3 regions of the Anaerobacillus sp. 1_MG-2023 genome follow, and region 1 is predicted to be linked to each of the others. Evidence: riboswitches for the same ligand, from Rfam matches in the RefSeq annotation. Region 1 holds a riboswitch; each other region holds the start of a gene.
What was found. Region 1 has a riboswitch for S-adenosylmethionine ahead of Q4550_RS00400 (assimilatory sulfite reductase (NADPH) flavoprotein subunit). Riboswitches for the same ligand answer to the same signal wherever they lie in the genome.
Positions count from the first base shown of each region.

Region 2: it holds a riboswitch for S-adenosylmethionine, as region 1 does, so the genes downstream of both, Q4550_RS15655 (MetQ/NlpA family ABC transporter substrate-binding protein) here and Q4550_RS00400 (assimilatory sulfite reductase (NADPH) flavoprotein subunit) in region 1, are expected to answer to the same signal.
Region 3: it holds a riboswitch for S-adenosylmethionine, as region 1 does, so the genes downstream of both, Q4550_RS04190 (YezD family protein) here and Q4550_RS00400 (assimilatory sulfite reductase (NADPH) flavoprotein subunit) in region 1, are expected to answer to the same signal.

Region 1 is NZ_JAUORD010000001.1:77,634-88,540, reverse strand. Features, by position in the region: gene Q4550_RS00445 (arsenic transporter) at 1-844, shown strand, start outside; gene Q4550_RS00440 (DUF2642 domain-containing protein) at 870-1,532, shown strand; gene Q4550_RS00435 (M1 family metallopeptidase) at 1,743-3,251, shown strand; gene Q4550_RS00430 (helix-turn-helix domain-containing protein) at 3,297-3,851, opposite strand; gene Q4550_RS00425 (DMT family transporter) at 4,013-4,903, shown strand; gene Q4550_RS00420 (ornithine cyclodeaminase family protein) at 4,976-5,917, shown strand; gene Q4550_RS00415 (MBL fold metallo-hydrolase) at 6,066-6,920, shown strand; gene Q4550_RS00410 (ABC transporter ATP-binding protein) at 6,967-7,785, shown strand; gene Q4550_RS00405 (hypothetical protein) at 8,004-8,213, shown strand; SAM riboswitch class I at 8,380-8,491, shown strand; gene Q4550_RS00400 (assimilatory sulfite reductase (NADPH) flavoprotein subunit) at 8,654-10,477, shown strand; gene cysI (assimilatory sulfite reductase (NADPH) hemoprotein subunit) at 10,502-10,907, shown strand, end outside.
Region 2 is NZ_JAUORD010000009.1:162,403-173,309, forward strand. Features, by position in the region: gene Q4550_RS15645 (methionine ABC transporter permease) at 1-356, opposite strand, end outside; gene Q4550_RS15650 (methionine ABC transporter ATP-binding protein) at 346-1,380, opposite strand; gene Q4550_RS15655 (MetQ/NlpA family ABC transporter substrate-binding protein) at 1,402-2,208, opposite strand; SAM riboswitch class I at 2,378-2,486, opposite strand; gene Q4550_RS15660 (S9 family peptidase) at 2,596-4,590, opposite strand; gene Q4550_RS15665 (BH0509 family protein) at 4,984-5,133, shown strand; gene murQ (N-acetylmuramic acid 6-phosphate etherase) at 5,273-6,172, opposite strand; gene Q4550_RS15675 (N-acetylglucosamine kinase) at 6,185-7,153, opposite strand; gene Q4550_RS15680 (carbohydrate ABC transporter permease) at 7,140-7,964, opposite strand; gene Q4550_RS15685 (carbohydrate ABC transporter permease) at 7,977-8,927, opposite strand; gene Q4550_RS15690 (ABC transporter substrate-binding protein) at 8,943-10,211, opposite strand; gene Q4550_RS15695 (serine hydrolase domain-containing protein) at 10,237-10,907, opposite strand, start outside.
Region 3 is NZ_JAUORD010000002.1:83,152-94,058, reverse strand. Features, by position in the region: gene metH (methionine synthase) at 1-583, shown strand, start outside; gene Q4550_RS04225 (NAD(P)-dependent oxidoreductase) at 706-1,269, opposite strand; gene Q4550_RS04220 (sirohydrochlorin chelatase) at 1,266-2,012, opposite strand; gene cobA (uroporphyrinogen-III C-methyltransferase) at 2,026-2,811, opposite strand; gene cysC (adenylyl-sulfate kinase) at 2,868-3,476, opposite strand; gene sat (sulfate adenylyltransferase) at 3,491-4,639, opposite strand; gene Q4550_RS04200 (sulfate permease) at 4,664-5,728, opposite strand; gene Q4550_RS04195 (phosphoadenylyl-sulfate reductase) at 5,734-6,456, opposite strand; gene Q4550_RS04190 (YezD family protein) at 6,568-6,711, opposite strand; SAM riboswitch class I at 6,808-6,913, opposite strand; gene Q4550_RS04185 (NfeD family protein) at 7,029-7,685, opposite strand; gene Q4550_RS04180 (DUF1002 domain-containing protein) at 7,755-8,630, opposite strand; gene Q4550_RS04175 (hypothetical protein) at 8,813-9,148, shown strand; gene ispG (flavodoxin-dependent (E)-4-hydroxy-3-methylbut-2-enyl-diphosphate synthase) at 9,288-10,406, shown strand; gene Q4550_RS04165 (hypothetical protein) at 10,478-10,885, opposite strand.

The sequences.
Region 1 (10,907 bases):
TGTCCATATGACGCTTTATATGCATACGGCGATGATGTTTGTGCCTGCAACTTTAGGATTGATCTTTATGTCATCATTTATGTTTTTCGTCCTGAAAAAGAAACTTCCTAAAGAACTTCCAGGTGCGGCTTATGACATTGAAGAGATGTTCTTTTCGAAGCATTTTCATCCGTTAAAAGGGAAGATTTCCGTAGAAACGAAAAAGAAACGCACGCAGTTTATGATCAAGCTTCTCCTATTTGTTTTTATAATGCGCTGTCTTCTCTTTGTCGCATCTTACTTCGCGATCCCCATTGCACTCGTTGCTGTTCTTGGATCAGCTGTCTTGCTCGTGTGGAGATGGTATGCACTCGGCACAAATCCTATTGATATCATTAAGAAAACGCCGTGGCACATTTTAATATTTGCTTTCTCGATGTACGTGATTATCTACGGACTTCATAATGCAGGGTTAACCGCATTGCTTGTGGACATGTTAAATCCGATCGTCAACCAAGGATTGTTAGCAGCTAGTTTCATTATGGGAGGGTTAGTCTCCGTTCTTTCCAACCTCTTTAATAACCACCCTGCTCTAATGGTTGGAACAATTGCGTTAACGGAAATGGGATTAGACCCGATCACATTAAAAACCATTTACCTTGCCAATATTATCGGAAGCGACATGGGGTCCTTGCTATTGCCAATCGGAACGCTTGCATCCTTGATTTGGATGCATATTTTGAGACAGTATCATATTAAAGTGACGTGGAAAGATTACATGAGCGTATCTTTTATCGTCATTCCTCTAACGACTGTTTTTACACTGTTTCTACTATTCTATTGGGTGCAGCTGATATTTGGGTAAGAATCTTGGAGAGGAGCCTGTTTGAATGGATCGACTAGTTAATTTATTAGGAAAACATGTGGAAGTGAAAATTTCTGGAGGAACAATGTTTATCGGAATTCTTACGGATATTGGACCAGACATTCTCGTCCTTTTCAACGGGGAAAATTATCTCTACTTACCGCTGCTGCATGTTCATAAACTGTATCGCTATACGAAATCAGATACTGTCGAAAGCCCAAGTGCACCTTCACTTTCGGATGACATCGATTCGATTTCGTATCGGAAAATACTCATGAACGCGAAAGGAATCTTTACTGAAATTTATGCGACTGGAAACTTATCTTTCCATGGATATATTACGAACGTTCTGAGTAATTACATCTCATTTTATTCCCCAGTTTATAAAACAATGTATCTACCCTTAAGTCATATAAAGTGGATAACCCCATACAGCCAAAACAATACACCCTATACGCTTTCAAACGAAAAACTGCCAGTTAATCCGTCTAATATCCCATTGCTTCGATCATTTGAAGAACAGTTAAAGAAAGATGAAGGAAAGCTTGTCGTGTTTGATGCAGGAAGCGATCCAACTAAAATTGGCTTATTAACGAAAGTAGAAAATAATTTCGTTGAACTAGCGAATGCTAGTGGAGAGGCTGTTTATTTAAGATTAAACCATATTAAATCTGTGCAATTGCCTTAATGGGGTCAGGTTCGTACCTGACCTTTTTTTGTGCGTTTAGCAGACAAACTTCCTATGATGGATGGTCTAGTAAGAGGTGAATAAATGGGAATTCACTTCTTACACCTACGAAATAACTAGATAATTTTTCCATAAATGAGTCGTTTGTTTCAAGGTAACCCCTCCTTAAATCCAGAAATTCTTAAGTGAAATAACTAAGGAGGGATTTGTGTGAAGGGAAAGCGAGTGATGAAGCAGCTTCTGCAGGGGGTTGCTGCAGGCAGCTTATTAATGGGGCTTGCGCTACCAGCAAGTGCAGCTGAACCTGATACGAAAGAATTGATGCTTGAGGGGGAGGGGGCTTACGTTCCTACTGATTCGCCTAGCATTCAATTACCGAAGCAGCCGTTTCAGCTTCAAAAACCATCTAAGCAAGAAGGGGTACTTGGCCCAACAAAGCCTTCGTATGTGATGGATGTAGATTATAATGCCACGACGCACAAAGTAAAAGGGACACTTGAAGTAACGTTCAAAAACAACATCAAAAACAATTTAAGTGAGTTATACTTCAATCTTTGGGGAAATGCGGAAACTTTTGAAGAGAATGGCGGAAGTATGGATGTTTCCAAAATCAAAGTAAACGGTAAGAAAGCAACGTTTGAGGTAAACGAAACGGCACTACATATTCAAAACCTTTCGCTACCGAAAAATAAGAAATCGACCGTTACGATGAACTTTCAAGTGAGTTTACCAGAACAGCAGGATCGCTTTGGCTGGTATGGTGATACCGTTTCAATGGGCAACTGGTTCCCGATTTTAAGCGTTTACGATGATGAAGGCTGGAATGTCGATCCGTATTATCCGTATGGTGAAGCGTTTTATTCTCTCTCTGGAAAGTATGATGTCACCGTGACGACTGATAAAGAACAAGTCATCGCGGCGACAGGAGAAGAAGTTGGAAAGCCTGTTATTAAAGGAGATCAGGCGACGCATCGCTATAAGGCAAAGGATGTTCGCGACTTTGCGATGGAAATGAACCCAAATTACCGCGTCATCTCTTCGAAAGTGAATGGCATCAAAGTGAATGTCTACTATTCTAGTGAACACGCGAAGTATGCTGCGTCCCTACTCGAGTCTGGTGTTGATAGCCTTGCACTGTTCAGTGAGAAATTCGGTAAATACCCGTGGCCAGAGCTTGATATCGTGACGATGGAAGGCTGGTTTGGTGGGATGGAATACCCACAGCTCGTGATGATTAGTCTCGCAGGAGATCGGCCGCTTGATTGGGCGAAGTCAGTGAATGCTCATGAAATTGGACATCAGTGGTTCTACGGAATTATCGGAAACAATGAATATGATGAGCCGTGGCTAGACGAATCATTCGCAAGCTTTGCAGCGGCACTTTATGATGGCGATCTAGATGATCTAGATGTCGCTCCTCATCCGGATCAAGATTATCACCTATCCAGTCAGATCGCAGACTTCACTGCCCGTGCTGATGAAGGAGGGATCAGCGCATATTATTATATGATCTATAACTATGGATCAAGTACGATCAACGACCTTCGTCAGGAGCTAGGAGATGAGACTTTCTATGACGCAATGCAGCGTTATTTTAAGCAACAGAAATTCGGCATTTCGACTACTAGAGACTTTATTTCTTCGATGGAAAAATCAACAGATCGGGATTTGATGCCGTTCTTCCGAGATCATCGGGTGTATTTATCAGATCAGGAATAAGATCATGAGAAAAAGGACTAAATCGAATTCGATTTAGTCCTTTTTTTATGAAGGATAATAGATTGTCATGCTTAATTGAATTTCTTCATCACCTTCGTTCATGTAAGAGTGAACGCGGTCTGCGTTGAATTTAATAGAGTCGCCTTTTTGGAGCGTATGACGATGGTTTTCGATGATCATCGTTAAAGTTCCACTTACGACAGTCATGCATTCAATTGTGCCAGAGCGGTGGGGGCCTGATTCCATTAAAGCCCCAGGATCTAATTCAACCATATACATTTCAAACGGCTTGTGGTCTTCATAAGCAAAGGAAGGATACAGTCGGTACAAATCCTTGTCGTCTTTAAGAGGAGAGATGTTAACTTTTCGAACGATTTCCGTATCAGGCATTTCATATTGAATTAGTGAACTAAAAGGGATTTTTAACCCATTGGCAATTTTCCATAGCGTTGTAATCGTTGGATTGGATTCTTCCTTTTCGATTTGACGAATCAGACTCTTACTCACACCTGACATAGACGCTACATCATCAAGGCTAAGCTTATGTCGTTGTCGAAGCATTTTTAAGTTATTTGAGATCATTCCCTGGATATGTTCCAATCTTATTCTCCTTTTGTATACAATATAATGATCATATTGTACAATATAGTAAATTAATATATTGTTCTTTTTGTTCAATATGATAATTATACCATTTTAAAATGGTATCAAAAAGATCAGATAAGCTTTTGGGAAAGGAGAGAGAATCAGACTTGGAACGAGTGAAGACATGGAACGTTTATTATTTAGCCTATCTTTCATTGGGGTTGATTTGGGGCACGAATTTTCTGTTTATGAAATGGGCTGCCGTTATCATTACTCCGGAACAAATTGTCTTTCTACGCATACTGGCAGGGCTCATCCCAGTCCTCAGTTATGCCCTTATGACGAAACAAATGAAGTTTAAGCACTTCAAATATGTTCATCATTTTTTTATGATGGCGATACTGGCTACGGTCGTCTATTTCTATTGTTTTGCGAAAGGAACGTCTCTATTAAACTCCGGTATTGCCGGGGCTTTGAGTGGTTCGATTCCATTATTTTCAACGCTGATAACGTTTCTTATATTAAAAGAAGAAAGATTATCAAAACGAAAATTAGCAGGAGTGTTTGTTGGGTTTATAGGTGTTTTACTTATTGCCAAACCCTGGGTAAATGGGGAAGATGGTCTTGATTTAAGTGGTGTATTGTACATGACAATCGGATCACTAGCCGTTGGGATTTCTTTTGTTTATGCGAAACGATTCTTATCACATGTCAACATTTCACCAGCAGCGCTCACAAGTTACCAAATGATACTAGCTCTATTGATTCTTGGAATATTTGGCGACCTAGGAGGAATAAGTGATATAAAAACAGACACAGGTGCGCTGCTTGGGGTGATCATTGGTCTTGGGATTGTTGGAACAGGACTTGCTTATATATTGTATTATGTGATCGTCAATAAGTTAGGTGCAGTGGTTGCGTCAACGGTTACCTATATTCCTCCGGTGGTAGCCTTATTTATCGGTTTATTTCTTGCGAATGAAGTCATTTTGTTAAGTGACTGGGGAGGTATGGTTGTTATTTTGGTAGGTGTTTACCTATTAAATAAAAAATCAATAAAAGGATAAGACGATTGTTTGGAATCAACTTCTTTGAAATGGTATGTTGAACGTAGAGTGGCTTAACTATAGGAGGTACATATGAATATTCTTTCAGGACAAGAAATCGAACAGAACCTATCTATGCAAGAAGTAATCGAATCGATTGAAGCGTATTATTTAACAGAAGAAGACCAGAGTGAAGTGACACCTGAACGAATGCATGTAGAAGATGGGGACAATACGTTTCTACTTATGCCCTCCTTTTATGGAAACTACCAATCTGTGAAGCTGGCGGGCGTTGCTCCTGACAATTGGAAGCATGGGAAAGAAACGATTCACGGAATGATGATCTTAAATGATCGCAAGACCCTTGCGCCATTGATGTATTGTGATTTTATGAAAATCACAGCTCTTCGAACAGGAGCATTAGGTGGGCTTGGAATGAAATACTTATCAAGACCAGACGCGAAAACACTTGGCGTCATTGGCCTCGGTACGCAAGGATGGAGTCATCTTCAAGCAGCCATGGCAGTTCGACCGATTGAGAAGGTGTACGTGGCAAATCGAAGCAAAGAAAAAGTATCGTCATTTATAGAAAAAGCTCAAGAATCGTATCCTTACTTAATTGTAGAAGAGGCTTCGATTGAAACGTTAGTCCTACAGTCAGACATTGTCGTCACAACGACAACATCAACGAATCCTGTGCTACCTGAACTTGAAGCTTCAGAGTGGGACGGTAAATTGGTAGTGGCAGTTGGATCCTTTAAACCAACGATGCAGGAGCTTCCGGATTCATTTCTCAAGTCTGTTGACGCTCTGTATGTTGATACGCGAAGAGGCTTTCATGAATCTGGCGATTTGATTCGTGCGCGGGAACTCGGCAGACAGGAGTCTGATTCTCTGGCGTTAGAAGAAATCATTCAACAAAATCATCGACCAGACAACCTGAATGAAAAAGGACTTCTCTTTAAAACAGTTGGCATCGCGATTTTTGATTTGATTGTGACGAAGACGCTGTATGAAAAGATGAATTCGAAGTGATGATGAGAGCGACAGTGCCAGGAAAGGTACTATCGCTTTTTTTATACTATCGTCGTTAAGGATAAGAATTGAGCAGTGGCTTCCTATAGTGATATGATGAAAAGAATTAAAAATTTCGAAAAATATGGTCGGTTATGGAGGTTATACTATGCAACAGATTAAGCAAATCGGCACTCGTTTTTACTACCAAACGCCCGTAGCCGATACGGATCGACCGATTCTCGGGATGGTAATTGGAGATAGAAAGTCTCTGATGATCGATGCTGGGAATTCAGAGGACCATGCTCGTTATTTTCTAAAAGAGCTATCGGAAAAAGGAATCAAGGAACCAGATATGGTCACGCTTACTCATTGGCATTGGGATCATATTTTTGGACTATCGGTGCTTAAAGATGCTGTCTCCTTATCCTCCCATCAGACGAAAGAGGAAATTAGTAAGCTTATTCCGTTAGGATGGTCTGATGTTGAGTTGGATGAGCGGGTGAAAGAAGGCACTGAAATTGAATTTTGTGCAAATGCGATTAAGAAGGAATTTGTGGGTTCTCGAGATATTACCATTACGCTACCAGATATAACGTTTGGAGAGAAAATGGAGATTGATCTTGGTGGTGTCACATGTATTCTTAAGCCAGTTGGGGGCGATCACGCGGCTGATTCGGTTGTGATTTATATGAAGGAAGAGAAAATCCTATTTCTTGGAGACTGCTTTTATCCTGATATTTTTTCAGAAAAAGTCAATTACACTGTTAACACAACAACTCGACTCCTTGATCAGTTAGAAAGCTTTGAGGCAGAATGGTTCATCTTATCACACGGGGAGGCAATCTCTAAGGAGGATTTTAAGAACGAAGTGAACCTTTTACGTGCTGTTGCTTCTATTACTGAGGAGTGCGACGGTGATGTTACACGGATGCAAAAGTTGTATGAGCATAACGTTGGCAGAGACTCACACGAAGAGGAGCTTGAAGTGATTCAAGAATTTGCTAACGGGTATACGATGTAAAAAGCGCTAGTTGGAGTGACTTTCTTCAAAGAACGGAGTGAGATGTATGGCAATCATTCATGTAGAAAATGCTTATTACACACGTGAGAAACAGATGATTTTATCAGATATTTCTTTTTCGGTAGAGAAAGGACAGCATCAGGCCATTGTCGGATTAAATGGATCAGGTAAAACGACGCTACTTCAGTTAATTCACGGCTCGATCTGGCCCCTACTTCGATATGATCCCATCGTTGAAGTATTAGGGCAGCGTCTTGGAAAAACTGATTTGAATGAACTTAGAAAATCTATTGGCTGGGTGAGCAACGCTTTCACTGAGCGTATTTCTCCCATGCAGGAAGTAACAGATGTTGTGATTAGCGGGAAGTTTGCCTCAGCTGGACTTTATGAGCAGGTGACAGAAGAGGATGAATCGCAAGCGATGAAGGTGATGCAAGAATGGGGGATTGCTCATTTACGCGGCAAACCTTTTCGAATTTGCTCTCAAGGAGAGAAGCAGAAAATCTTGATTGCAAGAGCGTTAATGGCTTCTCCAAAGCTTCTTATTCTAGATGAACCGTGCAACGGACTGGATCTGTATTCACGCGAACAGTTATTAGCTCAGGTTGAACGACTTGGAAAGAAGAAAGAGGGTCCAACCATATTGTATATCACTCATCATATTGAAGAGATTTGTCCCGTATTCACTCACGCTATGATTATGGAAAATGGTCGAATTGCAGTGAATGGCAAGAAGAAAGATGTGTTAACAGCTGAACATCTTAGTAAAAGTATGGGCGTCCCTTTAGAAGTGACGTGGAACAGAGAGCGGCCTTGGGTTCAGGTGATTTCAAATGAGATGAAGCCAGCTTATCCATCTACATAAGGACCGTGTATCTCAAGAAATGTCCAAATTCAATCATTGTCAAAAGGAGGAATGTATTGAAGGATTTTGATTCGCTAACGCATAAAGAAATCGCGATTCGATATACGGTATTGACGCTGTTTCTATCGTCTACGATTTTTATAGTGGATTACGACCTTTCACTGTAGTCATATGTCATATGCATGCTGCTATCGATATTTGGTATTGCGGTGAACTTGTTGAAATGGAAACGTGGAAATAAAGTTAACGTCACATCTAAAGATCATGTCATTCGCTCCGGTGTTTTTTCTTTCACGGCTTTTCTCTTGTTGGTGCTGCCTTTTGACTACTCCGTTTGGTTGATGAATCTTATGATTCTATCTCTTGTCATGGCCAATGCGATTGATTTCATGCGCATGCGGAATAGGATACTAGAGGGGGCAACGTGAGGGATAAAAGACCTGAATCATTTGGATTATTTTTCATGAAGATTCCTGGTGTTATCGCCATTCAGTTAATTGAATGATGATAATTTTCTAATAATATATTGACTTTTATTCGAGCACGAGATAACATTTGAACCAATCATTGTCATTTACAATTTGATAGCAATATTTCTTATCAAGAGAGGTGGAGGGACTGGCCCTATGAAGCTTCGGCAACCGATGAGATGATTCTTCATCTCATACTGTGCCAAATCCAGCAGGTTTATCCTGAAAGATAAGAAGACTGGCTTCGTACTTACAAACCTTTCTTCTTATATTTTAGAAGAGAGGTTTTTTGTGTTGAATGGGTTAGGGGGAATGCAGACGAATTTATTTACGCTTAATTCCGAGTAAACTACTTTCATTACATTGAATTAAAAATGAGTATTGTGAGGTGGATTGTATTGCAGTTACAGGTTGTGAATAGCCCTTTTGACAATGAACAAACGGAGCTTTTAAATCGTCTCTTACCAACATTAAATGAGACGCAGAAAATATGGCTGAGCGGATATCTTTCCGTACCAGGAAGCTCTGAAGCTGCGGCAGCTACTGAGACGGTTGCTCAAGGTGTTTCTGCTTCAGAAGCATTCTCGAAACAAGAAGCAAAAACACGTGAGCTTACGATTTTCTATGGCTCACATACTGGCAATTGTCAGTCACTAGCGGAATCTTTCTTTGAGCGATTGGAAAACGAGAAATTCAACGTTACCCTTTCATCGCTTGATGATTTTAAGCCAAAGTCGCTTAAAAAAGTAGAAGATTTATTATTGATTACAAGCACCCACGGAGATGGCGATCCTCCTGATAATGCGTTAAGCTTCCATGACTTTGTTCAAAGTAAGAGAGCCCCTGAATTAGAAGGTCTCAGATTCTCTGTCTTATCACTTGGTGATAGCTCCTATGAGTTTTTCTGCCAAACCGGGAAAGATTTTGACAAGCGCTTTGAAGAATTAGGTGCAACAAGGCTTTATCCTCGTGTAGATTGTGATCTTGATTTCGAAGAGCCGGCAGAAGAATGGTTCGAAGGCGTGACGGGAGTATTGAAAGAAGATCAGTCTACGAGAGAATCGACTTCTGAAACAAAACCTGATGAGTCGAGTCAGACGTATTCCAGAACTAATCCATTCAAAGCCGAAATTCTTGAGAATGTTAATTTAAATGGACGTGGATCGAATAAAGAAACGCGGCACATTGAGCTTGATCTTGAAGGATCGAACCTTGAATATGAGCCGGGTGATAGCCTTGGTATTTACCCGGAGAATGATACTGCTCTTGTCCGTCAGCTAATCGATGAAATGAACTGGAAGCGAGAAGAACAGGTTACGGTGAACAAACAGGGTGACGTTCAGCCACTTGAAGAAGCTTTAACGAAAACATATGAGATTACGAGTCTCACAAAGCCATTGCTCAAGAAGGTCGCAGAGCTGACATCAAGTTCTGAACTTAAGCGCATGGTTGAAGCGGAAGGCGAAGAACTAAAAACATACCTTTACGGTAGAGATTTAATTGATTTGGTGAAGGACTACGGACCGTGGACCGTCTCGGTACAGGAGTTCGTAAACGTTCTGCGCAAAATTCCGGTTCGTCTTTATTCGATCGCAAGCAGTTCAAACGCAAATCCAGATGAAGTTCATCTCACAATTGGCGCACTAAGGTATGATGCACATGGTCGAACTCGTACGGGCGTATGCTCTGGCCAATGCGCAGAGCGCTCACAAGCGGGGGATACACTCCCAGTATTTGTGCAGCGAAATCAAAACTTTAGACTTCCGGATCATCCTGACACCCCTATCATTATGATAGGCGCAGGCACTGGCGTAGCTCCGTACCGGGCATTCTTACAAGAGCGAGAAGAAAGTGGCGCAAGTGGAGAAACGTGGCTATTCTTTGGTGAACAGCATTTTGTCACAGACTTTCTTTATCAAGTCGAATGGCAAAAATGGTTGAAAGATGGGGTGCTTTCGCGAATGGATGTCGCCTTTTCACGTGATACAGAGGAGAAAGTTTATGTTCAGCACCGCATGCTCGAGCGAAGTAAAGAACTATATGAGTGGCTTCAACAAGGTGCGCACGTCTATGTATGTGGAGATGAAAAGTATATGGCAAAAGACGTTCACGTGGCACTTGTTAATATTTTAGAGCAACAGGGGAATTTCAGTGAGTCAGAAGCAGAAGCTTATCTTGCAGATCTACGAAACGCGAAACGCTACCAGCGCGATGTGTACTAAGCGCATCAGGGAAGGAGATTGGTCATGTCGAATAAGACGGTAACAGAAGACGGCAAACCGAGTGAAATGGAGAAGATTAAAGACGAAAGTGATTACTTACGCGGCTCGCTTGTGAAAAGCTTTGCGGATCCCATCACCGCTTCCATCCCAGACGCAGATACTAAACTATTAAAATTTCATGGGAGCTATATGCAGGACGATCGCGATATTCGTCAAGAGCGAAAACAGCAGAAGCTTGAGCCAGCTTATCAGTTTATGGTTCGAGTGCGACTACCTGGTGGAGTAGCTACGCCAGAACAATGGTTAGTAATGGATGATCTTGCGAATCAATACGGAAATGGAACGCTAAAGCTAACAACGCGCCAAACGTTCCAGATGCATGGGATTCTGAAGTGGAATATGAAGAAAAGCATTCAGGCGATGGACCGAG
Region 2 (10,907 bases), on a different contig from region 1:
AGAGCAGACTCCATCAACCTTGCGATATACGGCGCCGTAAAGACAACGAGCGGCACAATCACACCTTTTACTCCAATAGTTGTACCTGCAATCATTTTTGTAAAAGGTAAGATGAAAAACAGTAAAATGATAAATGGAATCGACCTGATCACGTTTATAGCCGCATTTAATATACGGAAAAGAACTTTATTTTCTAATGCTTTTTCAGGTCTAGTTAAAACAAGTAGCACACCAAGCGGGAGGCCAATCAACACTGAAATCAGTAGTGAGATCCCAACCATTTGAAATGTTTCAATAATCGCGTTCCAAATGTCTGCACCCCAAAGATCAATAAACTCCGATACCTTAGCTGACATGAGCTTCCACCTCCTGAACATAGCCTTCTACTACGACACCACTTTCCTCTAAAAAGGCAACGGCCCGAGCCGTCTCTTCCGCTTCCCCATCTAAATGAACGACTAGCCTACCAAAAGGCTGATCCTTCAGTTGTGTAATGTTCCCTGCTAAAATGGACGGGTACACGTCGAACTTCTTACTAACAAGCGCAAGAGCGGGACTACCTGATTTCTCCCCAATAAATGATAGATTCACGATCTGACCACGCTCTTTCAATCGCGACACAAGCGACTCTGGAAGCTCATCCTGAAATAACGACTGAACAAATCGTTTGGCCGTCGTTGTAGTAGGCTTACTAAAGATATCGATCACTCGCCCCTGTTCAATCACCTTCCCGTTCTCCATCACAGCCACTTCATGACATATTTTCTGGACAACATGCATTTCATGCGTAATGAGTAAAATCGTGATTCCAAAATCACGATTGATTTGTTCCAATAAAGATAGGATTGATTCTGTCGTATCTGGGTCAAGGGCACTCGTTGCCTCATCGCATAAAAGCACTTCAGGTTCATGAGCAAGCGCACGGGCAATCGCCACACGCTGCTTCTGACCACCTGATAGCTGGGAAGGATAAGCATCCCGCTTATCTGATAACCCAACGATACCTAAATATTTATCAACTCGCGCTTCAATCTCTTTTTTACGAAGGCCCGTAAGCTTCAGCGGGATGGCAATGTTTTGATACACGGTGCCTGTTTTCAACAAATTAAAAGACTGAAAAATCATCCCAATACGCTGTCTTGTTTTTTGAAGCTTTCCAGTAGACAAAGAAGTGAGCTCAATGTCATTGATAAATACCTTTCCATCTGTCGGTCGCTCCAGAAGATTCACCATTCGGACAAGCGTGCTCTTTCCTGCACCACTATAACCGATGACGCCATAGATGCTTCCTTTCTCAACTTCTATGGAAACATCATCAACCGCCTTCGTAATCCTCTCACCGCTTTTATACGTTTTCGTTATATTTTCTAATCGAATCATCGTGCTCACTCCTCTTTCGAATTACCAGGATGCAACTACAGAACCGTTAAATTCGTCCTGGATAAATTGCTTCACTTCATCTGATTGATAGTAGTTCACTAGCTTTTGAATACGTTCATCATCTTTGTTCTCTGTTTGTGTTGCAATCACGTTCACCCATGGGGAATCTTCTGGTTCCATTTCAAGCGAATCTTCTTTCGGTACGCGTCCACTTTCCATTGCAAAGTTCGTATTAATTGCTGCAATCGCAAGCTCACCGAGCTGTCTTGGAATTTGTGAAGCTTCTAATGGAACAAACTCGAGATTGTAAGGATTCTTCTCAATGTCTTTGATCGTTGCTTTAACACCAACGCCATCTTTCAACTCAATAATGCCAGCTTGCTCAAACAACATTAGCGCTCTCGGTTCGCCTGTTGAATGGTTAGGTAAGCCAACTTTGTCGCCTTCTTGCAATTCATCAAGACTCTTATATTTGTCAGAATAAATTCCCATTGGAAAAGTAATCGTAGTTGCTACCTTGGAAAGATCGAGTCCTCTTTCTTTTACATAATCATTCAAATAAGGTTCGTGCTGAAATACGTTCGCATCCAATTCTCCTTCATCAAGGGCTGTATTTGGCATCACATAATCATTAAACGCAATCACTTCAATCTCAAATCCGTCTTCCGCTGCGAGTTCCTTCACCTTATTCATCACATCTTCATGCGGACCAGCCGTTACCCCTACCTTCAGTGGGTCATCTTCTGAACCCCCAGAAGCCTCATTCCCTGAACAACCTGCCAAAAAGACTAAAATAAGTGCACCAAATAGATACAATGATTTCTTCATTTCTCAATCTCCTTTAAAATTCATATAGTAATGTAAAGCGTTTTAGCACTAAAACATAAAAGCGAAAAAGTACTTCGACCTGCTAAAATCCCCTCCCAATAAAAAAACTCCCTCTGTAAAGTACAGAGAGAGTAGTATCATTTCATCATTATCAGCAGTGCTGAACTCTCTCTCATCTTTCAAACGATTGCTCGTTTGCTGGAATTAGCACCTTTCTCACGAACTGAGATGGTTGCTGGGCGTCACAGGGCCAGTCCCTCTGCCACTCTTGATAAGAGTTTTCAATATTATTTAACTATTTTCAATAGTATAGTATCTTTCTCGAAGGGCGTCAAGGGAAGATCTCAAAAAGTGCCTGTCACCGCCCGATATTTGTCGAAAGATTTCTTATTGCCTTCCTTCTAGGTAATTGTCGAACCAGTTTCCTAGATGCTTAAGTCGTTCCACTCGTAGTTCTGGATGACCGCTTCTTGATAAATTATGATCAGAATCTGGGAATCTTACAAACATCGTTTCCTTCCCACGATGCTTTAAAGCCACATATAACTGCTCTCCTTGCTCAATAGGGCACCTATAATCATTTTCGCTATGAAGAATTAAAAGTGGGGTTTCGATTTGGTCCACATACTTAAGCGGTGAATGATGCCATAGCTTAGCAGGGTTTTCATCTAAATCACTTCCAACTTCCCACTTTGTGAAAAAGTATCCGATGTCACTAACACCATAGAAACTTTGCCAATTCGAAATGGAGCGCTGGGTAACCGCTGCTTTAAATCGATCGGTTTTCCCAACAATCCAGTTCGTCATAAAGCCACCGTAGCTGCCTCCCGTCACGAAAAGTTGAGCTTCATCAATAAAGGAATACTTGTCCAACGCGACATCAACACCCGCCATCAAATCCTCATAATCACCCCCACCATAATCTCCTCGGCAGCCATTTACAAACTCTTGTCCATAACCCTGACTACCACGTGGATTCGTATAAAGGACAACATATCCTTTTGCTGCAAGAAGCTGAAATTCGTGCATAAATGAATTACCATACATCATATGCGGTCCACCGTGAATTTCAAGAATAAGGGGATGTCCCTGATCTTCCTTAAAATCCTTTGGCTTCATGAGCCAGCCCTGAATCTCCAAACCGTCTTTCCCAGCGTATGTAAACATTTCTGGTTTGGAGAGATCCAAGCTTTCGAGAACATCAGCATTTGATTGAGACAAACACTGTTCATTTACTCGATCTCCATGAAACGTAAGCGTATAAATATCGCCAATGTTAAGTGGATCACTAATCGCAATAGCCGCTTCTTTCGCGCCTGGCAAGTAGTGAAATGCGTAATGGTGCCTGTCACCACCCGTTATTTGTCGAACCGTGCAATCTTCTCCGACAAAATAAACACCAGTGTTTCCTTCTTTACTAGCAAGAAAATAGAGTCCATCTCCATTTTGGCTCCACATCGCACCAGGAGAAGCGCCTCCCCAGTGCATATCTGAAATCAATACATCCGAACACTCTAAATCCACATCCTCTGTTAAACAAGTAAACTCTTTTTTCGCTATATCAACAGTCCAGATTTTATTTAACGTAGCTCCTTCATGCTCAAAATTATGGCCAATGAATGAAAGCTTCTTCCCATCTAGTGACCAATTCGGTGTGCTAAAACTCCCACCTTCACGATTTAACTGCTCAGGCTCTGATCCTTCATTCAGACCCTGAATAAAGATGTCGGCTCGCATGTAGGACCCCTGTTCTTCACATCGATCTCTCACATATACAATGGATTGTCCATCCGGTGACCAGTTAGGGCTAGAATGATTAAATGGTGCATCTGTAAGCCATTCTATTCTCTTTTCACCTGAGGTTACCTCGATCAAGACAACTTGCAAAAAGTTATTGTCAAGAAAACCACTCCCGTCTGCTTTATACTGTAAGTCAGTCACAACGAGAGGCTTACGTCCTTCTTCTTTCTCTTTTGTATCCTTACTTAAAACAAGTAGCGAAGAACCATCGGGTTTCCAAACAGGAGCGGAAACACCACTTTTTAAATCAGATAGTTGTCGCGCTTCGCCACCATCAGTTGAGATAAGCCATATTTGATTTTCTCCTGATCGATTCGAAACGAAAGCAATCGTCTTCCCATCAGGCGACCAGCGCGGAGAGTGATCTTTTTTCTCCCCAGAAGCATATGTCCAATCATGCTCAATTCCAGTATCGCGATTTACTATGACTAAATTTGAAGTATATTCTTTGTCCTCATTTATCACTTTCTTTACATAAACAACGTAGCTCCCATCAGGTGAAAGTTGGGGATCACCAACAAAAGTGAAATCATAAAGGCTTTCTTCCACATTCTTTTGTTTCTTGTCACTTCCAATTTCCATCATCCACACTCCCTTTCTACATCTTCTCTACTTCCATTGAATAGGAAAAAACTCCTGCAGAGCGGGCAAATCTCCTTCTAAATCCATCTCTAATTCTGATTCTAACCATCCCTTCTAAAGTAAAGATCACTTCATCAAGTTTGTTAAAAAGGAGGAAACAACCAAAATACACATTTTTTTCAATTAAAACCAACAAAATAAGAACATACATTCCCTTCATAACTCTTATTCATTGAACTTCCGCTCACTTTCATAGCAATTTCACATCGGTTCCCTGCAATATATCTCATTTTGGTATTTGAATCATCTCATTGTGAGATGTATAATAAAATTAACAAATTGAAAGCGGTTACGAAACAGGGAATGCCGCTTAAAATACAGGGAGGATTTACAATGAGCCAGCAAGCACGAAACCAATTTATTGATCTTTTGTGCGACAAAACGACAATGAACAGAGAAGAAGTTCTGAGAATGTCTGATGCGGAAGTAGAATATTTTCACTGGCTCTACTTTGATGACTCACCAGCGGACTTAATGATGTAATAAATATTTACAGCCCCTGCGGTAACTCCGCAGGGGCTGTTTTAATAGAAAGAATGCGATGTGTCTTTGTTGAGAAAACAGATGTATTTAATAGGGGTCAGGTACGTCACCGGTAACGCACCTGCCCCCTTACCTATCTTCACCCCTCCATCGCAGCCACAAAATCCCCATCCTTCTCCTTAAGCAGTCGCCTTGCTCGATCAGCATCCACTTTTCGCAAAATCATCAGCACCGCTACCCTCGCATCACCTTCTGCCTGTTCACTGTAGCGTGCAGCTTCTTCTTCACTCACTCTCGTTAACTCCCGAATAATTGAAACTGTTCGCTTCCGTAGCTTTTCATTCGATGCTTGAACGTTCACCATTAAATTACGATAGACCTTCCCAAGCTTGATCATCGAGGCTGTCGTAATCATATTTAACACCATCTTCTGTGCTGTTCCTGCTTTTAGTCGAGTTGAACCTGTCACCACTTCGGGACCTACTGGTAATTCAATCGGGTATGTAACCATTTTTGAAAGCGACGCACCTGTATTACACGAAATCCCTGCTGTCACTACACCCATTTTATTCGCTTCTCCGATTGCGCCAAGCACATAAGGGGTTCTTCCGCTTGAAGCAATCCCGATTACCAAATCATGTGCACCAACATGCTTCCTTACATCCTCTGCCCCCGTTTCTCTACTATCTTCCGCCCCCTCGATTGGATACCTGAGCGCTCGGTCTCCTCCAGCAATTACGCCATTCACTAGGTCAGCCGCAACACCAAATGTCGGCGGGCACTCAGAAGCATCTAACACGCCGAGACGCCCGCTCGTACCAGCTCCAAAATAAAAGAGCTTTCCGCCTTTTTTCATCACAGCAACAACTTGATCAACCACTTTCTCAATCTCGGGGAGGGCGGTTTTCACAATTCCGGCTACGCTCCCATCCTCTTCGTTCATCAGCTCGATTATTTCAAGCGTTGAAAATTGGTGCAGATGTTCCGATTTTGCATTACGCATTTCTGTCTTCATCTCATTCACGTCTGTCAACGTCATCTCTCCCCTAGTTTAGCCGTCCATTACGTGATGAGACGACATCAGATTTGCTTTCCGTTCCTCTGTGAGCGGTACACCACAACAAAGTAGCGCACAAATACATGCCCCTACAGCTGGAGATAAGTTAGGATAATACACATCGCTTACCCCTCTTGTTTTCATTTCTTCAAGAAACCCATTTCGAAAGAAGGAGGATTGCATTAACCCTCCGCAAATCACTAATTGACTGCCCCTAATCTCGATGGCACGAACTAATTCACTCAAACTCTCAAAAGCTCTCTGAACGATCTTCAACGCCGTTTGATTTTGTCGCTCTGCAAGCTTGATGACCTTCTCAGCAACAGAAGCGACTTTCATACGCGCATAGGAATCCTCATAAATCGCCGTAATCATTTCAGGCGCACCGTTTACTTGTAAGAAGGAAAGGATGTTACTACAAAAAGCTTCATCCAACATCATTCTTCCATCATGCATCATCGCAACTTTCCGGAGCGCCTTCCGCCCAATATCGTAGCCGCTTCCTTCATCGCCAAACAAATAGCCCCAGCCTCCCACACGACGGGAACCATTTGCATCGATCGAATAGGAAATCGAACCAGTACCGGCAATGAGAACGGTCCCTTCCATCGAAAATGTACCGCTTGCAAGTGCACCGTAAGCATCGTTCTTAACTTTGAGAATCCCTTCAAAACTCGGAAGCCTCTCTCTCAGCCATCTTTCCCAGCGCTTCTGATCCTCTTCTCGATCACCACCCGCTGTTGAAACAAAGATTCCTGCAAGCTTTCCATCTTTTAACCCCGACGTTAATTCCATAATCACGTGATGAATGGCAGATCGCACCTCTTGTTCTGCACGAGATTTTAGATTTGTCGAACCAGCCGTACTTTTAGCTAAAATCACTCCGTTTTGATTGCACAATAATCCCAGAGTTTTCGTTCCTCCGCCGTCTATGCCAATGTAGAATCGCTTATTTGATTGCACCTTGAGTAAGTCCTTCCATAAATTGTTTTGATGCGATGAAGAAGAGGACAATCATCGGAAGTGACGCAAGGGTCAGACCGGCAAAAAGGGCTCCCCAATCTGCAGAGTATTCGCCAAATAAGGAAAGCATGCCCACTGGGATTGTCTTTTTCATGTCATCGGTAATAAAAATAAGTGGGAAGAAAAAATCGTTCCAGGCCTGGATAAATTGGATGATCATCACAGTTCCAAGCGCCGGTCGCATCAGTGGTAGCACAACACTCCATAAAATACGAAGGTTTCCCGCTCCATCAATACGGGCCGCTTCTTCTAGTTCACGAGGCATTGTTCGGAAGAATCCTGTCAAAATCAAAATCGACAGTGGAATTCCCGTGGCAATATACATAAAGATCAGTGACCAGAGCGAGTTTAGTAAGTTGAGATCTTTCATTAAAATAAACAGCGGCACGATGCCTAGTTTGATCGGAAGCATCATTCCCATCAGAAAGAAAAAGAAGATGATGTTATTCCATACAAACGTGAAGCGTGCGATATAGAAGGCGGCAAGTGACGAGGTAATCAAAATTAATAGAACAGAAACAACGCTCACAAACACGCTATTCATGAAATACGTTGTAAACGGTATGATCTCTAGTAAGTTCCGATACGTATCAAGCGTGAACGTCTTCGGGAATGAGAGTGGACTTGTGAAAATCTCCGCGCTTGTTTTAAAGGAAGAAAGGATCATTAATAGAATCGGATAGATGCTAATGGATGCGATGAGAAAAGCAAATACATAGTAAAACGGTCTCGTCCAAATCGTATGGTTCATAGTATCGCCTCCTTACATGTCCACTTGTTTTTTCTGCATATAGCGTAAATAGAGTGCGGTAAAGAATGAGATAAAGAGAAAGAGCACAACCGCAAGTGCTGATCCTAATCCGACTGCCGTTGTCGATCCTCCTGCAGAACCTCCGAATGCGAGACGATAAAAGTAAATCGCAAGCGTATCAGTAGAATGGTAAGGTTCTCCCTGCGATCCCTGCATCGCGTAGACGAGTTCAAACGCTTCAAATGACTGAATAAATGTGAGGACCGTCATAATCATGAACGAAGGAACCATTAACGGAAGCACGATTTTACGTATCATCGACAAACCATCTGCGCCATCAAGCTTACCTGCTTCGAACAGTTCCTTCGGGATCGACTGAAGACCGGCAAGAAAAATAAGGACACCGAACCCAATACCATACCAGCAGTTAACGAGAATAATAGAAATCAAAGCTGTATCTGGATCACCAAGCCACGCTTTTTGAAACTGTTCCAAACCGAGCTTTTCAAGTATCACATTCAGTGCACCGTAGTTTGGATTTAGAATCAGCTTCCAGAGAAAACCGACAACGATGACGGATAGAAGTCGCGGCAGGAAATAAGCAATTTTAAGAAATTCCGATCCCTTCACTTTTTTATAAATAATATAGGCAAGTACAAAAGCAAGGCCGTTCTGGAAAATCATCTGTAGTACAAAATAAAGAATGTTATGGCCAAACGCACCCCAAAATAGTCCCGAAAAAGGCTCCAGCGTAAACAGATCTTTAAAATTTTTCAGCCCAACGAACTCCCCACGTACAATTCCTTTCCAATCAAAAAAGCTGTAGGTTAAGGCGGCAAACAAAGGATAAACGATGAAAAGCCCATATATAATCAGGGCAGGAATCGGGAAAAGGTGGATGGTCCACCTTTTCCAGTTCCTTTCTTTTTTGATTTTCACGATTGAATTTGTAGCTAGTTTCATATTTTCCGCCCCTTATTACTGTAGTGGCTCATACCAGGACTGTGCGCTTTCTTGAATAGTCTTTGCTACTTCCTCTCGTGTACGTTCACCAAGATACATCCCCTGAAGCTCTGTTTCGATCGTCGCTTTTGTGGAAGGATTTCCACCAGCGAAATGAACGAGCATCATGTACGGTGTTGACTGTTCTTCTGCTGCTTTTCCAAGCGCATTGACAAGTTCATCTTCCGACTCAATACCAGGGATTGCGCTGATCATTTTAAATTCTTCTGTGAACATCGTGCCAAACTCTTCTGTTGTCATAAACTGAAGAAATTTCTTCGCGGCATCTTTATGCTCCGAGCTTGCATTGATTGCATACGATCCATCTACCCAAGTTGTAATCGTAGGTTCTTTTCCTACAGCAGACGGCATCGGGAAGAAGCCAAGTTCAAGATCAGGATTCATTTCACGTAGCACTTCAATTTCCCAGCTTCCAAGTGGGAACATCGCTGCATCACCTGTAAAGAACATCGTACGAATATCTTCCATTCCAAGACCTTCGTAATTTTCAGGGAAAAATTCTTTCAGTTCATCCATTGCGTCAATCGAACTTTGAAATTCATCACTTGTAAAATCCGTCTCACCAGCTGTGATTTGATCAACAAATTCATTACCACCATAGTGAGCTGGACCAATAATTCCATGCGATAATGATAAGAGCCACCCTTCCTTTGTTCCAAGAGCGATCGGTGTAGTACCTTCCTTCATTATTTTTTCATTTAGCGTCATGAACTCTTCCCATGTTTGCGGTTCTTCAAGACCCATTTCTTCAAACATTTTCTTGTTGTAGAACATTTGCGTCGTGCTCATATTTAGCGGCACACCGTACTGCTTATCATCAGATCCTTTCGAAGCGGCAAGGGTTTCCTCTGGATATTGATCTAGTCCTTCCAGATCATCCAGCGGCTCAAGATATCCAGCATCCGCAAGCTCGATGCCCGGTGTATAAGGGCGAAGGTGAATGATATCAGGACCTTCCCCACTTTGAAGGGCCGTATTTAAGATCGTGTTATACTCCGTATTCTTTGAAGACTTGAATTCCACGTTAATGTCCGGATTTTCTTCATTAAAAGCATCAATCATTTTTTGATAGCTTGCTTTGTCTTCTGTTCTCCAGCTTCCGATCGTTATCGTAACGCTATCTTCACTTGCTTCAGAGTCTCCCGAATTCCCACCACTTTCTGAGCTACACGCAGATAGAACAAGAATCAACGCTAGAAAACCAGAAAAAGTAAACGCTTTCATTTTATCCAAAATATTTCCCCCTCATTTAATTAGTAAAAGAGTCATGAATCAAAGAATGAAGATGAAGTCTAATCTGTCTCATGTTGTGGTTTCTTCCGTAATGCACGATATTCGTTAAAAAAGTGACGATCAGCTCTTCTTTAGGATCAATCCATAAACTAGTACCAGTAAACCCTGTGTGGCCGAAGCTTCCTTCTGACCACCTCCTTCCACATGATAATGCCTTTCCTTCTCCGTCCCAAACCTCAAAGCCAAGCCCACGATTTTGTATCACATGCTTTCTAGCATTCCTAATCGTCTCCGGTGACAGCACCTGCTGCATTTCTGGATACAAGAAATATCGACCGAATTTTCCGACATCTTGAGCTGTAGAAAATACACCTGCACTTCCGCTTGCTCCGCCGAGGTGGAGCGCTTTCTCGTCATGCACCTCCCCCTGAACGTAATGATCGTTATGCCATTCTGTTGAAGCGATTTCTCGGTGTTGCGGAGGATTGAACATCGTTTTCGTTAACCCCCATGGCTTGAAGAGTTTAGTATTCGTGCAGGTAGGTAAATCCACGCCGCTCACACGCTCTATTACTTCTCCAAGTAAAATCATGCCTAGATCACTATACTGCACAACGCTCCCTGGTTGATGGATAAGATCTGCGTTGACAACTTCTTGCAAAATCAACCGATTATCGACTCGTTGAA
Region 3 (10,907 bases), on a different contig from region 1:
GCCCTCAGCGAAGTATCAGTTCTTCCCAGCACAGTCCAATGGGAATGAAGTGATCATTTACTCTCCACATGATCATCAAACAGTTATTGAACGGTTTTCATTTCCTCGTCAGCAAAAAGAACCTTTCTTATGTCTTGCTGACTACCTTCGTTCGGTATCAAGTGGTGAAATGGATTATGTTGGATTCTTTGCTGTTACAGCGGGAAGAGGAATTCGTGAACGTTCTCTAGAGTTAAAAAATAAAGGTGATTATCTGGAAAGTCATGCACTACAAGCATTAGCTCTAGAGACTGCTGAAGGTCTTGCTGAACACATTCATCAGTTGATGAGAGATAAATGGGGATTCCCAGATCCCACAGATTTCACTATGCAGAATCGATTTTCAGCAAAATATCAGGGACAACGCTTTTCTTTTGGATACCCTGCTTGCCCCGAACTCGAAGATCAAAACAAGTTATTTGCACTCATTCATCCCCAAGACATTGGGATTGAATTAACAGATGGATGTATGATGGAGCCCGAAGCCTCTGTCACTGCAATGGTTTTCGCTCACCCAGAAGGAAGATACTTTAACGTTTTATAAGAAACAAAAGGAGGAGCTAGGGCTCCTCCTTTTGTTTCTTATGGTAATTTTAAGATCGCTTCAAACGTATCATTGATGATCTTGAAATAGAAAAATAGTTTAAGCGAATCAATAGCATGTGATTAAAGAAATGTCTTATTCATAGCTTTTTCTAAAATGTCCTTCTTTTCACTTTCACACATGTGATTGTTCTTTATTTCCAGCCTTTTCTTATATAAACTCTCTACATACTGTCCATATGACTGGTCATATTGCAACGAAAGGTCATCTCGAATTTTCTTCGCGAGCAACGGACTTGCTCCACCTGTGACAACAGATATCACTAGTCTTCCTCGCCTCAACGTTGCAGGTAGAGACACGTTACCTCTGTCAGCCTGATGTGATGCATTAACTAGCTGATTATCTTCGGCATGTTTGACAACAAATTCATTCACATCATACAAATTGGTCGCCACAATAATTAAAAACGCATTATGTAGATCACACTCCCTAACTGCGCGTTCCATCAGGGTAATATTGTCAGAATCCACATATTTCTTAATGTCAATGTGAATATCAGGGCTTACTACTTTTAGATTCGCGCCGCAACCAAGTAGACCTTTGAGCTTCCTAAGTGCGATACGCCCCCCTCCAACAATGACAACTTTTTTTCCTACCAGGTTAAGGGTAACCGGATATTCCCTCATACCTTTACCTCCATCTCATATGCTTCTATTACTCTTTCTTTCAATACATCTTTCAAAAATTCATGGTAGCCAAGGTAATGACAAAGATAGAAATCTGGACCATCTCCATCTAACTTACTTATTTTATGTTCCATTTCTCTCATTAGAACACCTGTAAATAAAAGATAAGGAATGACAAAGATCTGACTATTAGTGCCGTTTTTAGCGTGTTTAATTCCTTCATCAAAGGTTGGAGTTGCAGCTGCAAGATAGCACACAGAGACCTTTTTAAATCTCATCTTTTCAAGGATTCGCCTTGCGATTCGATCTAAATCTCTTATTGTATCAGGATCACTACTTCCTCTCCCTACAAGTAGAGCACTTGCATCTTGTTGAATGGAAACTCCTGTCTCCCTTACTCTTTCTTCTATAATAGAGATCAACTTATCGTGAACTCCGAAAGGACATCCCATGTGAAAAGTTATGGATGGAAATTCTTTAGAAACGCGCTCTACTTCATTCGGAATGTCCTTCTTTACATGAGTTGCTGCAAGTAATAAGACGGGTACTACCACGATTTCTTTCGCACCTTGTTGTACACATGTTGATATACCTTGATAAATATCGGGCTTCGATAGCTCAAGAAAACATGTCTCTTGGATTGGATACCCAAGTTCTTTTTTACACTTCTCAACAAATTCAACCGCTTGATTTCTTCCTTCTTTCACGCGACTACCGTGACATATATATAGAATGGCTTTCACTATCCACCACCTCCTATAAGGCGCTAACGACCGACTTAGTGCTTTGTTCATCTCGTGACATTTTCTCAAACCAATTCAGTTTCGACCTTAAGTTGACCACTTCACCCACTATAATCATGCTTGGATTTTGCACTCCTGCTTTCTTTACATCTTCTGTTATTGTCTCAAGGGTACCCGTTACCGTTTGTTGGGTTTGTGTCGTTCCCCAGTGAACAAGCGCAACAGGAGTTTCTTTATTCCTTCCATATTTTCGAAGCATCGAACAAATATAAGTTAGATTTTTCACTCCCATATAAATGGCGAGTGTATCTATACCTTTAGCGAGACTCTCCCAACGTAATTCTTCTTCTTCGCCTTCTTTACGATGACCAGTTACAAATGCAAATGTTGAACTTAGTTCACGATGTGTTACTGGAATGCCTGCATACATAGGGGCAGCAATACCAGAAGTAATTCCTGGAACGATTTCAAAGGGAATTCCATGGTTTGAAAGGACCTCGGCTTCTTCACCACCTCGACCATAAACAAAAGGGTCTCCTCCTTTTAACCTTGTGACCACTTTCCCTTTAAGTGCATGCTTTACGAGAAAACGATTAATGGTTTCCTGCTTTAGTGTGTGGTAATCAGGTAGCTTACCGCAGTAAATTAACTCGACCCCTTCTTTTGCGTAATCGAGAAGGTCTTGATTGATTAAGCGATCATAGAGGATCACATCTGCCTGCTCAATACACTTTACGCCTTTCACTGTAATTAAGTCGATGTCTCCTGGCCCTGCACCAACTAGATAAACTTTCCCCATCTGATTTCCTCCTCCACGAGTTGATTTTATTCTTTAAAATCACTTAAGCTCAAAAGTTATTGATTTATAATCAACCCTTGCTTTACTAAATAGGACATCACTTTATTAGCACATTCTTCTCTGGAGTGGTTGTCCGTATCAATGGTGATTTCGGGATTGATCGGTACTTCGTAAGGAGATGATACGCCTGTGAAGTGAGGAATCTCGCCACTACGAGCTTTTTTGTATAATCCTTTAGGATCTCGACTCTCACACTCATTTATTGGACATTTCACATATACCTCAATAAATTCACCTTGTTGCAGAAGTTCACGTACTACTTGTCTATCACTATGGAACGGGGAAATAAATGCAGTGATTGCGAATTGACCGCTATCAACTAGTAGTTTAGACACCTCCCCAATACGTCTAATATTTTCCTTGCGATCTTCTTCTCGAAAACCAAGATCCTTATTTAAACCCTGACGGATATTATCACCGTCTAGAACATAGCTTTGGACGTTTAATTCATGAAGCTTCCTTGAAACATCATTTGCCAGTGTTGATTTCCCGGAACCAGACAAACCTGTAAAGAAGAGTACTGCACTTTTATGCTGATTTCTCTGCTGCCTCATTTCTTTTGTTACCACTGTATCGTGCCAGGTTAAATTATTGTTCACTGTCATCTCAAATCTCCCCCTTATGCGTTCACTGTCTTCTCACTCATTCCTTTAATTAGTACCTCCACAACCTCAGGACGACTAAATGTTGCCGGAGGCTGCTCCCCATTTCGTAAAAGGGCACGTACTTTAGTACCTGATAAAATGACGTGATGCTCATTCCCATGCGGGCACGTTTTGGCCGAAGCCATGCTATCGCACTTCTCACAGTAGAAACTGTGTTCAAAGAAGAGTGGTGTAATTCCTAATTCCTCGCTTGTAAATTGACTAAAGATTCTCTGGGCATCATAAGTGCCATAGTAATCACCTACTCCGGCATGATCTCTCCCCACAATAAAATGTGTGCATCCAAAGTTTTTTCGAACAAGCGCATGAAAGATTGCCTCTCTTGGCCCTGCATACCGCATAGCAGCAGGGAAGACACCAAGATGCACACGATCTTCAGGGTAATAGTTCTTAAGTAGAACTTCATAGCTTTCCATTCGAATTTCTGCTGGTATATCATCTGATTTGGTTTCACCTACAAGAGGATTCAAGAACAAGCCATCCACTGTTTCAAGTGCGGTCTTTTGAATATACTCATGCGCTCGATGAACTGGATTTCTTGTTTGAAATCCTACAACTTTCTTCCAGCCCTGACGTTCAAAATAATCTCTTGTTTCAGATGGATCATAATGATAGCGGTCAAACTTGCCTTTTTCGGTTCTTTTAATAAGTGTAATTGGTCCACCAATGTAAACATCTGGTCTATCGTAAAATTTTTTCACTCCTGGATGTTCACTGTCCTCTGTTAAATACACGTGGCGCGCCTCCACTCCCTTATCAGGAGTATATTTGGATTCCACTTCTATTGTGCCGTACACAGTCCCATTATTAGTTAACTTCACTTTATCACCAATTACGATCTCAGCAGCTCGTTCGTGCGTAACTGGCAACGTAATAGGAATGCTCCATGGCAACCCGCTTTCTAATTTGAGGTGATGAACGACTGACGTATACTCATTTTCATTAAGAAAACCAGTTAACGGACTATACGCTCCAGTTCCGATTAATTCCAGATCACTTAACGCAGTAGTGTCTAGCTCAATTTCTTGAATAATCCCATCAATTTCAGTATTAGGTTTGTAACGGTTAATCAATGTTCCTCCATGCGCGTTAATTGTTGCCATCTTAATCCCTCCAAATTGAATTTATTATAAGCTTCCTTCGTCTTGTAATGTCCCCTTTTGAGAGCGAATCGATCGAATTAAACTTCCTGACCCAAGCGTCGCTAGAATAACGCTGCCAATTGCAATTAATGTATATAAATCACTTTCTAAAAAAAGTTTGATCATACTATAAGAAATAACTAAAGAAAAAACCGGTGAAACTGCCCAAACTTTAATCATTCGCGTAATGACATCTTTCTGCCAAAGCTGAAATCCATCTTTAGCCGTTCCAATACCAATGATCGATGAGGTGGTAATCTGGGTAAGCGGCACCGGAATCCCAAATAAGGAAGCTCCAATCACAAGTCCAGCGCTCGTACCTGATATAGCACAACCTTCACCAAGTGAAAACTTTGTGATGCGATAACCATTCGTTTCAATAACACGTTTACCAAATACTAAAGCACCTAAAGCAACAAAAGCTCCCCCAAGAAATGCCCCGTGAGAAAGGGATAAAACACCCGCTCCAACTAGCGGTCCAATCGCATTTGCGACGTTATTCATTCCTGCTGAAAAAGCTTCTAGAAAACCGGCTACAATTAAAAAAATGGTGAGTGGCTTTTGCCAATTTGAAGTAAGTTTGATTCTTTGTTTTAAAAGACCTAAAAATTTCCCCACACTGAGAGCTGTAGCAAAAGCAATAACTGGTATAACGATCCACAACAACATAATGAACATCACATTCTGAAAGTACAAAGCACGGTAAGCAATACCAACTCCTACCACTGCGCCCACAGTAACTTCACTTGTTGATAATGGAATCCCCATCATATTTGCTAGAAAGAGCGCTGTTGTAGCTGAAATGAAAATAATCAAGATAACCTTTAGACTGAGTACGGAAGTAGGTATAATGCCACTCCCCATTGTTTTAATAACATTACCTCCACCTAATGTGGCACCACCAACAATCCCAATCGCACAAACACTCAGTGCTACACTTCTTCTTTTAATCGCTCCAGCCCCGTAAGCCACTCCCATCGATGCCGCAGCTCCACTAGCGCCAATATTCATAGCAAAAAAGAGAGCCACCGTAATAACTAAGGTTGTCATGACCGTCACCGATTTGGTGCTGAATCAAGATGCAAGCCGCATTCCGTTTTTTCCTGATTTGCCCATCTCCCAGCTCTAGAATCACTACCTTCCAATACGCTTTCAGTGCATACCGCACATCCTATACTTGGGTAGCCTTTATTATGCAGGGGATTGTATGGTAAATCCTTTTCGTACACGTACCTCCAAACATCTTTCCATGTCCAATGAATAAGTGGACAAACCTTAATCGCCTGAAACTTATCATCTCTATTGAAATAATTTGTCTTTTGTCTGAGTGGCGACTGCTCTCTCCTTAACCCTGAGATCCAGGCACTTACATGATCTAATTCTTCATGCAATGGTATGATCTTTCTCAAATTGCAGCACTGTCCCGGGTCTCGCTCCCATAGAGCATCTCCTTTACTTAATGCCTGTTCCTCGACCGACTCCTTTGGTTGCTTTAACTTAATATTTAGAGATGGATATTTGGCTTTTACTTTATTAATTAGCTCATAAGTCTCATCAAAATGGAGACCTGTATCCAGAAAAACAATTTTCGCGTTCTGGTTTATTCGGGAAATCAAATCAATTAGAACGACACCCTCAACACCGAAACTACAAGCATATACAATATCATCTTGGTAAATTTGATACGCCCGCTTCAGAACTTCAAGAGCCCCTTTCGTTTCTGATTCAACGTTGAATTCAGGTTCCTTACCCGACCAATTATCATAGAACCAATTCATTTCTAACCCTCCCAATTCCGATCAAGGAAATATATTTTATAGTTTAAAAAAAGAGGCGATTCTAACCTTTAGGGTTAGAATCGCCTCTAGTTTCTCTAGTCAGCGCCAATATTAAAGTCGTTCTTTTTCTTTTCTTTCAAGTTGAACAACTTTCCCATCTTGAACAACAAGCGTAATTGATCCAAATTTCAACGAACTTAGCATTCGTTCTATGCGTACAGCAACGTCTGAAAAATTCTGGTCTTTCGTTCCCATCATGCAACCTCCCTTTGTCGTAATAATCATGAGGAGAAGCTTATAAATGAAAAAAGCCTTCCCAAATTGGAAAGACAGATCAGGTTACCTTAATTCACCTTATCTTCCAAAATGGACTCCATTTTGCTGGAAGTAGCACCTTGCCAATCAGGCAGGTTGCTGGACGTCAACGGGCCAGTCCCTCGGTCTCTCTTGATAAGTTATTTTCTAAATCTTAACTATTATCTAACAACATGTCAACCCTAGTTTAGAGATCGGGATAAAGGGATTAGAAAAGAATATGAAAAAATCCCCGAATCTATGACTCGGGGACCATTTTAAATTGGATGACGTTTACTTTCTTCTTTTTTCTCTTCTATTAAGATACGCGTACCATCTACAGACGTAATAACTACTGCCGTATCCTTATCGATCCAACTTCCAACAGAAATGGCGCTATACTTTTTCTCATTGACTTGTATTGTTCCACTTGGTCGAAATGGAGTAATTGTCATAGCCGATTCTCCAACTAAACTCTTATACTCAGAGTTCATGGAATTATACCCCATTTCACTGCTTAACCGATCCTTTAACGTCATTTTCGTCCACATAGAGCGTGCGGGGAAAACACGCAAAAACAGGAATGAAGCAGCTGTACCAATTAAAAAACCACTTGAAACGAGAAGTCCATAAAGGAAAGTTGGAGAAGGAATGGCTACGGCTGTAACCATCATTATTAATCCAATCAAACCAAATGTACCATCGTTGAGTAATTTCCCATCAAGAATAACTAAGCCTAAACCAACAGCAAACACAAGTCCCATCCAGAGAATTGATGATAAAGAAGTAAGATGGAAACTAAAATAAAATGTGAGCAATAGTATTCCGATCAATCCAAAAATACCTTTTACACGAACAAGTAACTCAGCAAACAAGAATAGCACGCTAAGTAAGACGATAAGAAAGCCAACTGCTGGCAAAGATAGAATTTCCATCCTCGCTCCCTCCTTTTCCTTCTTCTCTTATACGTTCAAAAGGGAAGAAAGTTTCAGTCACTTGTCACTTTACGATTGAAATACCCCTTTTATTCCATCAATAATCGCAATAAAGAAATCAATAATTTTTTGAATAAATGACTGTGTCTCGTCTTTATTTAAAAAATCGTCTAGATTTTCTCTCGCGTTCTGCAACTGACTTTTCATTTGATCCCAATCAATATCAAGATTTTTCATTCGATTAAACAGTTCAACAAGACCATCCAACTCATCTTGAGTCAATTCAATACCTGAATCGTTAGCAATTTGCTTGATAACTGTTCTTAAGTCATCTTCCGTCTCGGGTGGGTTTGTAGCAATTTCATCCTTAATCTTAGTCATTAGCTCCGTTGCTTTATCTGCGCCAATACTATCGCTCAATTTTGCAGTAGTGACGAGCTCTTCATTTGCTACTTGTTTTTGCTCCTCAGGTATCACTTCATCTGTGCTTAATTCATAAGCTTTGATTAAACCAGTTAATGCGGCCGTACCTGAAACCTCCATTGGTGCTGTCACATAAACATCAGCATCTTTTACTCCAGCTGTTATTAAAGCATTTGCGTACATTTCATCTGTTACCCAATTAATATTTTTTGTGTCAACGCTTAAACCAGCATCTTTTTCACCAATGGTTATGGAAGAAGAAGATAAGGCGCGTGTACCGATTAGCGCTTTACTTATATAATTCCCAAGATATTTATGCTCTTCTTCATTTGATACCGTTACCGTCATTGCATTTTCCGGAGCTTCCATTTCATCAACTAGCTTCTGTTTTTGCTCTTCAGATAGATCTTCACCAAGTGTAACGATAACATCTCCGACGCTCGCATCCGCTTGTGCCACCATAGGAATAATAGACATCATTAACACCATCGACAATAAAAACGGCAATCCTTTTTTAAGCATGTTTTTGGTCTCCTTTTAACGTGAGGCTCTAATGAAGAGTAACTCAGTTAATCTCCCCATCTCTTAGTATTCTACTCGACACTCGATCGAAAGAAAAGATAATTCACTAGGAAATCTGTCATATCATGGAAGGACAAGCATATCGTAGTACAAAGGAAATCATTCTGAAGGAGTTGCGAGAGATGCGAAAACTATTGTTAAGTTCCTTATTTCTGCTTGTCCTTCATACAACTTATTATGATTTAACAACAGGAACCCTTACAAATAACAGAGCTATTTCAGAAGTATCAGAAGCAGTCGAAGTAGTGTCACCTGAAAAAAACTCTCCCTATGTGGTTTATAAAATAAATGCTGGCGATACTGTTCTTTCTTTAGTAGAAAAAGCGAACGGCTCAATACCGGTTCCGATTGAAACGGTCGTTCACGATTTTGAAACATTAAATAAAATTCATCCAACTCTTATACAAATTGGGAAAGAATATAGGATACCTACTTATGACCAAACATCTGCTCAATGATTATTTCTTGTCAATAGCTCTCTAAAGTTGCTACAATGGGATAGTATTACAGATGAGTCTTATTCCCTACAAGGGAGTATATAAAAGCGATCTAAATCATGAGGTAAGCAATCCTACATGTAAAAGGAGCGATTTTCGCATGAATGAAATTACCCACCGTAGTCAAACTAGACCTGTTAAAGTAGGTCCTTTAACAATAGGCGGTAACGATGAAGTTATTATTCAAAGTATGACAACAACCAAAACTCACGATGTGGAAGCAACAGTTGCTGAAATCAATCGTCTTGAAGAAGCTGGTTGTCAGATTGTACGAGTAGCTTGTCCAGATGACAGGGCAGCAGATGCAATCCCTGAAATCAAAAAGAGGATTAATATCCCTCTTGTCGTTGATATTCACTTTAACTATAAGCTAGCACTAAAAGCTATTGAAGGTGGAGCAGACAAGATACGTATTAACCCTGGTAATATTGGACGTCGCGAAAAAGTGGAAGCTGTCGTAAAAGCAGCCAAAGCAAAAGGCATTCCGATTCGCATTGGCGTTAATGCTGGTTCACTTGAGCGAAAAATCCTTGAAAAATACGGCTATCCTACAGCTGAGGGAATGCTAGAAAGTGCCCTTCACCATATTAAAATTCTTGAAGACCTTGATTTCTACGATATCATCGTCTCCATGAAAGCTTCCGATGTTAACCTTGCAACTGAAGCATATGAACTGGCAGCACGTTCTTTTAATTACCCACTGCATCTCGGAATTACAGAGTCAGGGACTCTATTTGCAGGTACAGTTAAAAGCGCAGCCGGTCTTGGTGTTATTCTTTCAAAAGGAATCGGAAATACGGCGCGTATTTCTCTTAGTGCGGATCCGGTTGAAGAAGTAAAAGTAGCTAGAGAGCTTCTTAAATCATTTGGACTTGCAGCGAATGCAGCCACATTAATTTCTTGTCCAACTTGTGGGCGTATCGAAATTGACCTTATTTCAATCGCAAATGAAGTCGAAGAGTACATTTCAACAATCAAAGCACCTATTAAAGTAGCCGTGCTTGGATGTGCAGTGAATGGTCCAGGTGAAGCGCGTGAAGCTGATATCGGTATTGCAGGTGCACGTGGTGAAGGTCTCCTCTTCCGACATGGTGAAATTATCCGTAAAGTTCCTGAGGAAACCATGGTAGAAGAGTTGAAAAAAGAAGTCGACAAAATAGCAGAAGAACATTACAAGAAAATGGCAGAAGAAAAAGAGAAAGCTGAAGCTAACTCTTAATTCTTTTTCTTGATCAAAGAAGAAAAGCCAGGCACTTTTAAAGTGCCTGGCTTTTCTATTAAGGTTTTCAACTAAAAGAACGGTGCGAAGAATAAGCTGATGATCATTGAAGCGGCACCAACACCAATCGCCCATGATCCGAGCGTTGTTAGTCCCTTTCTCCTAGCAACAAATCCTACGACGATTCCCGCTGCTCCAAGAATGACGGGAAGTATGAACAAGGAAATAACCGATAAAGCAAGAGCAGCTACACCCACTCCCACTCCTGTTCGATCCTGTTCCTGTCTTTTAGCTTCAAAGTGTTCATGATACTCCTCAGCAGTTGGACGTTCATTTTCAGGCGACTGTAAATAAGGACGGTCTAATACACCAGGGGCTACTTCAGCTGCAGCTTCCTCAAGATATTCCTCTTCCGATTCGCTGCGAACTTCGCGCTCCTCGATAAAGTCCAGATCGTCATCATGTCTGTCTTCTGTCATATACATCCCTCACTTTACCTTG